2 linked regions of the Streptosporangium becharense genome follow. The protein of the gene in region 1 interacts with the protein of each later gene in a pairwise test. Links are inferred from orthologs where the notes say so. Each region holds a gene or a part of one and is shown on either strand. Other genes may lie near its edges.

Region 1 (3,195 bases):
GTCGTCGCCGGTGAGCTGCTCCAAGGGCTCAACCTGGGCTTCCTCGACCTGATCGCCTACCCGCCGGTGTGGGGCGTCATCGTGCTGTGCGTCGCGGTCGGCATGCTGGTCGGCCTGGTGAACGGGGTGCTCGTCACCCGGTTCCGGGTCGCCCCGTTCATCGCGACGCTCGGCATGCTGTACGTGGCGCGCGGCGCCGCACTGCTGATCTCCGGCGGTTCGACCTATCCCAACCTGGCCGGAAACCCCGAGCTCGGCAACACCGGGTTCGGGCTGCTCGGCAGCGGACGCCCGCTCGGCCTGCCCACCTCGATCTGGATCATGATCGTTCTCGCCGTCCTGGTCACGCTGCTGCTCGTCAAGACCCCCTTCGGCCGATGGCTGTACGCCACCGGCGGCAACGAGCGGGCGGCGGAGCTGTCCGGCGTGCCGATCAACCGGGTCAAGACGGCCGTCTACGTGATCTCCGGCGCGTGCGCCGCGGTCGCCGGCCTCATCATCGCCTCCGAGCTGACCTCGGCGGCGCCGCAGGCCGGTGAGACGTACGAGCTCAACGCGATCGCGGCGGTCGTCATCGGCGGCGCGGCGCTGAGCGGGGGACGCGGGACCGTGCGCGGCACCCTCCTCGGCGCCTTCGTCATCGGCTTCCTCGCCGACGGCCTGGTCATCCTGGGCGTGTCGACGTTCTGGCAGATCGTCATCAAGGGAGCCGTCATCATCCTCGCCGTGATGCTGGACCAGGGCCAGCAGCGGTTCAAGCGGCGGGGGGCCGCCGTCTCGGCGGTGGCCGCCAGCAAACAGCCGGAACCGGCGTCCTAGGGCGGACGGGCCCGCCCCGTCCGCGCACCACCGGTCCACCCGGCCAGCCGGCCCAGCCGGATCTCCCCGGCCCCGACGGCGAGCAGCCGGGCCGGCCGCCCTCCGGGGCGGCCACCTCACCCCTCATCCACAGTGCAGTTCACCACCTTCCGGAGGTCGGAGATGTCCGTTCCCATCCTTGAGTCCATGCGTCGCCGCGGTGTCGGCCTCGCGCTCTCGCTCCTCGCCGGCACCTCGCTGCTGGCGGCGTGCGGAAGCACCGGCGCACCGGCGCAGAGCTCGCCCGGCGCGCAGGCGGTCTCCGCCAGCCCGACCGGCGGAGGCGGCGGCCAGGCGGGCGGGCTGATCGCCATCATCACCCCGTCCCACGACAACCCGTTCTTCAAGGCGGAGGCCGACTCCGCCAAGGCCAAGGCCGAGGAGCTGGGCTACGAGACGTCGGTGGCCTCCCACGACGACGACCCCAACAAGCAGAGCGAGCTGATCGACGCCGCCATCTCCCGGCAGGCCAAGGCGATCGTCCTGGACAACGCCGGTGCCGACGCCTCGATCGGCCCGGTCCGCAAGGCCACCGAGGCCGGCGTGCCGGTCTTCCTGATCGACCGTGAGATCAACGCCACCGGCGTCGCCAAGGCGCAGATCGTCTCCAACAACTCCCAGGGTGCCCAGCTGGCCGCCCAGTCGTTCGTGGAGGCGATGAAGGAGAAGGGCAACTACGTGGAGCTGGTCGGCAAGGAGTCCGACACCAACGCCAGCGTGCGGTCCAAGGGCTTCTCGGACGTGATCTCCCAGTACCCGGACCTGAAGCTCGTGGCCAAGGAGAGCGCCAACTGGGACCAGCAGGAGGCGTTCACCAAGATGGAGACCATCATCCAGAAGAACCGCGACATCCAGGGCGTGATCGCGGGCAACGACACCATGGCGCTCGGCGCGGTGGCCGCGCTCAAGGCCGCCGGGATGCTCGACAAGGTGGTGGTCGTCGGCTTCGACGGCAGCCCCGACGCCATCGCCGCGATCAAGGCCGGTGACATGCACGCCACCGCCCTCCAGCCGGCCGCGCTGGCCGCGCAGAGCGCCGTCGAGCAGGCGGACGCGTTCATCAAGAACGGCTCCACCGGCAAGGAGGAGAAGCAGTCCATCGACTGCGAGCTGGTCACCAAGGAGAACGCCGACGAGTTCGGCGTCTTCGGCCGGAAGTGACCGCGGTGCGGGGACGGGCCGTCCGTCCCCGCACCCCGTCCCCGTACGGCCGGGTCCGGCCGCCCGTATGTCCGGGCTCGCCGGGCGCGGAAGGGATCCGAGCGGTACGCTGAGTCGTCGGCCGCGGGTGAGAAGGAATTCGGTCCTCCCCGCACGCCGCCACCGGCTCCGCGTCACCCCCCGTCGGGCGGATCGAAGACAGAGCCGGTTTCCACACGTCGAACAGGAGGCGGTGCATGGTCGTCCCCGACATGGGGCGGATCCACGGCTCCGGCCGCGCCGTGGCCACAGACCATCTGCGCCTGCTGGCGCGCGTGGCCCGGATGTATCACGAGCAGGGCATGCGGCAGCCGGAGATCGCCGCGGCGCTCAGCATCTCGCAGCCGCGCGTCTCCCGCCTGCTCAAGGAGGCCATCACCAGGGGCATCGTGCGCACCGTGGTCGTCCTCCCGGAAGGTGTGCACACCGAGCTCGAAGAGGACCTGCAACGACGGTACTCGCTGCGGGACGCCGTGGTGGTCGACGCCGACGGCGCCCAGGGCGACGTCATCCCGGCCCTGGCGTCCGCCGCGGCGGCCTACTTCGACACGACGTTCAAGGGCGGCGACGTCATCGGCATCTCCTCCTGGAGCGAGACGCTGCTGGCCGCCGTCGACCGCATGCACCCCAAGAGCGTGCAGGTCGCCGACCGCGTCATGCAGGTCGTCGGCGGCGTCGGCAGCCCCGAGGCGCAGGTGCACGCCACCCGCCTCATCAGCCGCCTGGCCGACGTCACCCGGGCCAGGCCGGTCTTCGTCCCGTCGGCCGGCGTCGTGGGCACCCCCGTGATCCGCGACGCCCTGCTCCAGGACGCGGCCGTCGTCGACGTCATGTCCCAGTGGCGCGAGCTGACCGTCGTGCTGGTCGGCATCGGCAGCCTGGAGCCCTCCCCCCTCCTGCTGCGCAGCGGCAACGCGGTCAGCCAGGCCGACCAGGAGGAGCTCCGCTCCCTGGGCGCCGTCGGCGACGTCTGCCTGCATTTCTTCGACGCCGACGGCGACGTGGTCGACTCCGCCTTCGACCGGCGGGTCGTGGGGATAAGCGTCGACACCTTCCGTTCCGTGCAGCGCCGCGTCGCCGTCGCCGGCGGCCAGCGGAAGTACTCCGCCATCAAGGCCGCCCTCCGGGGCGGCTGGA
Region 2 (4,037 bases), 1.6 Mb from region 1 along the record:
CGACGACGAACGCGACGAGGAGGTCACCTCGCCCGGCGGTCTACCGGTGATCAAGGATGAGCCGCGTCCCGTCCCCGGAACGGGGAAGGCGGAGCCCGAGGCGGGCGGCGCGACAGTGAAGATCATCTCTGGTACGCGCCGCTTCCACGAAGCCTCCTGCCCCATCGTCAAGGGCGCCGACATCGGCGGCACCGGTGTGGAGACCATGTCCCGCGCCGAGGCTGAGGAGGCGGGTCTGAGCGGCTGCCCGATCTGCCGGAACGACCGCTAGGCGCGCCGGTCACGAGCGTCGCCGGTGGCGGGGGATCACCCGATCGACGGTGAGGACCTCCGGGGATGGAGCAGCCGTGCTCCATCCCCGGAGGTCTTCGCGTTCCGCCGGGCGGAACATCCGCCTCCACCGGCCCGCGGCGGGGTTCGCCGCCGCGGGACGGTGGGGTCAGGCCGTGACGCGCCGGAGCTGGAAGGTCAGGCCCAGGTCGCCGTCGTGGTGGACGGGCAGGCCGTCGGCCGAGCCCTCGGTGAAGGAGACGGCGAGCACCTCGTCGGCCACGGCGCCGCCCTGGGTGCGCAGAGCCTCGGCCAGCTCGGGGTCGCCGGTGGACCACCAGACGTCGATCCGGTCGCTGATGGCCAGGCCGGTCGACTTGCGGGTGTCCTGGAGCAGGCGGACGACGTCACGGATCAGGCCGGCGCGGCGCAGCTCGTCGGTGATGGTCAGGTCCAGGGCGATGGTCTCGCCGGCCCCGGACTCCACCGCCCAGCCCGACCTCGGCTGCTCGGTGACGATCACGTCGTCGGCACCCAGCTCGACCGTGCCCAGCTCGCCCGCGTCCACCGTGACCGGCGAACCCGAGCGGAGCGCTCCGGCCAGTGCCGCGGGGTCGGCGGCGGTGACGGCCGCGGCGACCAGCTTGGTCTGCGAGCCGAACCGCTTGCCCAGCGCCCGGAAGTTGGGCTTGACCGTGTACGCCACCAGGTCGGCCCCGATCCCGGAGAGGTCCTCCAGGTTCTTGACGTTGAGCTCGTCGGCGATCAGCTCGCGCAGCTCCGCCGAGAGGCCGGCCCAGCCGGGGGCGCCGACCAGGGCCCGGCCGAGCGGCTGACGGGTCTTCACCCCGCTCGCCGCGCGGGCCGAGCGGCCCAGCTCCACCAGGCGGCGCACCAGCGCCATCTGCTCCGTCAGCGCGGGATCCAGCAGTTCGGCGTCCGCCCGGGGCCAGGAGGCCAGGTGCACCGACCCCGGGGCGTCGGCCTGACGGAGGACGTCCCAGACGTGGTCGGTGGTGAACGGCACCACGGGTGCCATCAGCCGGGTGACGGTCTCCAGGCACTCGTACAGCGTGGCGAACGCCGCGGTGTCACCGGCCCAGAAACGCCGGCGCGAGCGCCGGACGTACCAGTTGGACAGGTCGTCGAGGAACTCGGTCAGCCGCCGCCCGACCCGGGCGGTGTCGAAGACGTCCATCGACGCGGTGACCTCGCTGACCGTACGGTGCAGCTCGGCCAGGGCCCAGCGGTCGATCAGCGGGCGCGCCGCGGGAGCGGGGGCCTCGGCGAGCCGGGACGGGTCCCAGGACTCGGCGTTGGCGTACAGGGTGAAGAACGACGCGGTGTTCCAGTAGGTGAGCAGGACCTTGCGGACGATCTCCTCCAGGGCGCCGTGGCCGACCCGGCGGGCCGCCCACGGGGAGCCGGAGCAGGCCATGAACCAGCGCAGCGCGTCGGCGCCGTGCTGGTCCATCAACGGGATCGGCTGGAGCACGTTGCCCAGGTGCTTGCTCATCTTGCGTCCGTCCTCGGCCAGGATCAGGCCCAGGCACAGCACGTTCTCGTACGACGACCTGCCGAACACCAGCGTGCCGACCGCCATCAGCGAGTAGAACCAGCCGCGGGTCTGGTCGGTGGCCTCGCAGATGAACTGCGCCGGGTACGCCGCGTCGAGCATGTCGGCGTTGCGGTGCGGCGCCCCCCACTGGGCGAACGGCATCGAGCCGGAGTCGTACCAGGCGTCGATCACGTCCGGCACCCGGCGCGCCTCGGCGCCGCAGGCGGGGCAGGGCAGCGTGACGTCGTCGACGTAGGGACGGTGCGGGTCGAGGCCGGAGACGTCGCGGCCGGACAGGCGGCTCAGCTCCTCCAGCGAGCCGACGCAGGTCACGTGCGACTCGTCGGCGGTGCAGACCCACAGCGGCAGTGGGGTACCCCAGTACCGGGAGCGTGACAGCGACCAGTCGACGTTGTTGCGCAGCCACTCGCCGAAACGGCCCCACTTGATCGTCTCGGGGTACCAGTCGGTCTTCTCGTTCTCGGCGAGCAGTTCGTCCTTGATCGCGGTGGTGCGGATGTACCACGCGGGCAGGGCGTAGTACAGCAGCGCGGTGTGGCAGCGCCAGCAGTGCGGGTAGCTGTGCTCGAAGTGGTTGCCCCGGTACAGCAGGCCGCGCTCGGCCAGGTCGGCCGTCAGGCCCTCGTCGGCGTCCTTGAAGAACTTCCCGCCGACCTGCGGCACGCTGTCCAGGAAGCGGCCGTCGGGACCGATCGGGTTGACCACGGGCAGGCCGTACCGCTTGCAGGTGGTCATGTCGTCGGCGCCGAAGGCGGGCGCCTGGTGGACCAGGCCGGTGCCGTCCTCGGTGGTGACGTAGTCGCCGAGCACCACGTAGTGGGCGCCGGGGATGTCGACCAGGTCGAACGGGCGCCGGTAGGCGGTGTGCTCCAGTTCGGCGCCGGGGAAGGAGGCCAGCACCTCGGCGTCCTCGCCCAGTGCGGCGGTCAGCAGCGGCGCGGCGACCACCAGCACCTCCTCGGAGCCGGCCGGTCGCGCCGCGACGTAGGTCACGTCGGGGTGCACCGCGACGGCGGTGTTGGACACGAGGGTCCAGGGGGTGGTCGTCCAGATCAGCAGCGACGCGCCGAGCTCGGCGAGCGGGCCGGAGACGGCGGGCATGCGGACGTAGACCGACGGGCTGGAGACCGTCTCGTAGCCGCCCGGCTGGCCCAGCTCGTGGTCGGACAGGCCGGTGCCGCAGCGGGGGCAGTACGGGGTGATCCGGAAGTCGCGGAAGAGGAGGTCCTTGTCGAAGATCACCTTGAGGGACCACCAGACGGACTCCACGTACGCCGGGTCCATCGTCCGGTACGCCTGGGACAGGTCGATCCAGTACCCCATGCGCTCGGTCATCTCTTCGAAGGCGTCGACGTGCCGCAGCACCGACTCGCGGCACCGGGCGTTGAACTCGGCGACGCCGTACTCCTCGATGTCCTTCTTGCCGGACAGGCCGAGTTCCTTCTCCACGGCGACCTCGACGGGCAGCCCGTGGCAGTCCCAGCCGGCCTTGCGGGGCACGTTGTAGCCCTGCATCGACTTGTAGCGGGGGAAGACGTCCTTGAAGACGCGGGCCTCGACGTGGTGCACGCCGGGCATGCCGTTGGCGGTGGGCGGTCCTTCGTAGAAGACCCAGTTGGGGCCGCCGGAGTTCTGCTCCACCGAGCGTTCGAAGATCTTGCCGTCCCGCCACCGGCCGAGCATCTCGTGCTCGAGTGCGGGCAGGTCAACCTGCGCGGGAAGAGAACGGAAATAGGCGGACATAACGGGTGGGACCTCCACGCGACGCTGAAACGGGCAGTGGTGTGGAGGGACGAGACCTCGCGGCCCCGCGGTACCACCCTCCTTGACCTTCACGGGGAAGGCCCTCTTCCTTCGGTCTGCGGCCGGGTCTACTGGGCCGTCGCGACCGCCTCGGCGGGCGTCGGGCTGTTCTTCCGGCGGCTCCGGGGTGATTTTCCCTCCGCGCCTCGCCCCGGGCTCGCACCGTCCCCGGGTCGCTCCCGCGAGGGGCAGCGGAGGTAGTTGTCCCCATCATCGCTTTGCAGGTTCCACACGATAACGCACCCGCACTGCGGAAGCTTCCCCATATCGGTGAGGGCTGGGGGGAATCAGGGGGAAGGGGCTGGATGTTACGGGAGTGGTAAACAATGCGGCGGGTCGTTTGCCGTTCTGTTATGGCGGACCTATGCTGCCCGCACCGTTTACC

What was found.
Region 2: the proteins of F4562_RS13415 (region 1) and ileS interact in binary tests that used the Escherichia coli proteins (3 or more experiments, as listed by UniProt). The link is inferred for Streptosporangium becharense from one-to-one orthologs.

The regions. Positions count from the first base shown.
Region 1 is NZ_JACHMP010000001.1:3,136,464-3,139,658, forward strand. The notes cover bases 126-3,012. They hold F4562_RS13415 (D-ribose ABC transporter substrate-binding protein), read left to right. Parts: upstream 126-1,005; coding sequence 1,006-2,019; downstream 2,020-3,012. Other genes in these bases: F4562_RS13410 (ABC transporter permease), read left to right, coding at 126-819; F4562_RS13420 (sugar-binding transcriptional regulator), read left to right, coding at 2,256-3,012. In the rest of the region: more of F4562_RS13410, read left to right, coding at 1-125; more of F4562_RS13420, read left to right, coding at 3,013-3,195. UniProt on the Escherichia coli protein: Part of the ABC transporter complex RbsABC involved in ribose import. Binds ribose. Also serves as the primary chemoreceptor for chemotaxis.
Region 2 is NZ_JACHMP010000001.1:1,571,255-1,575,291, reverse strand. The notes cover bases 240-3,968. They hold ileS (isoleucine--tRNA ligase), read right to left. Parts: upstream 3,593-3,968; coding sequence 440-3,592; downstream 240-439. Other genes in these bases: F4562_RS06720 (hypothetical protein), read left to right, coding at 240-271. Also shown: more of F4562_RS06720, read left to right, coding at 1-239. UniProt on the Escherichia coli protein: Catalyzes the attachment of isoleucine to tRNA(Ile). As IleRS can inadvertently accommodate and process structurally similar amino acids such as valine, to avoid such errors it has two additional distinct tRNA(Ile)-dependent editing activities.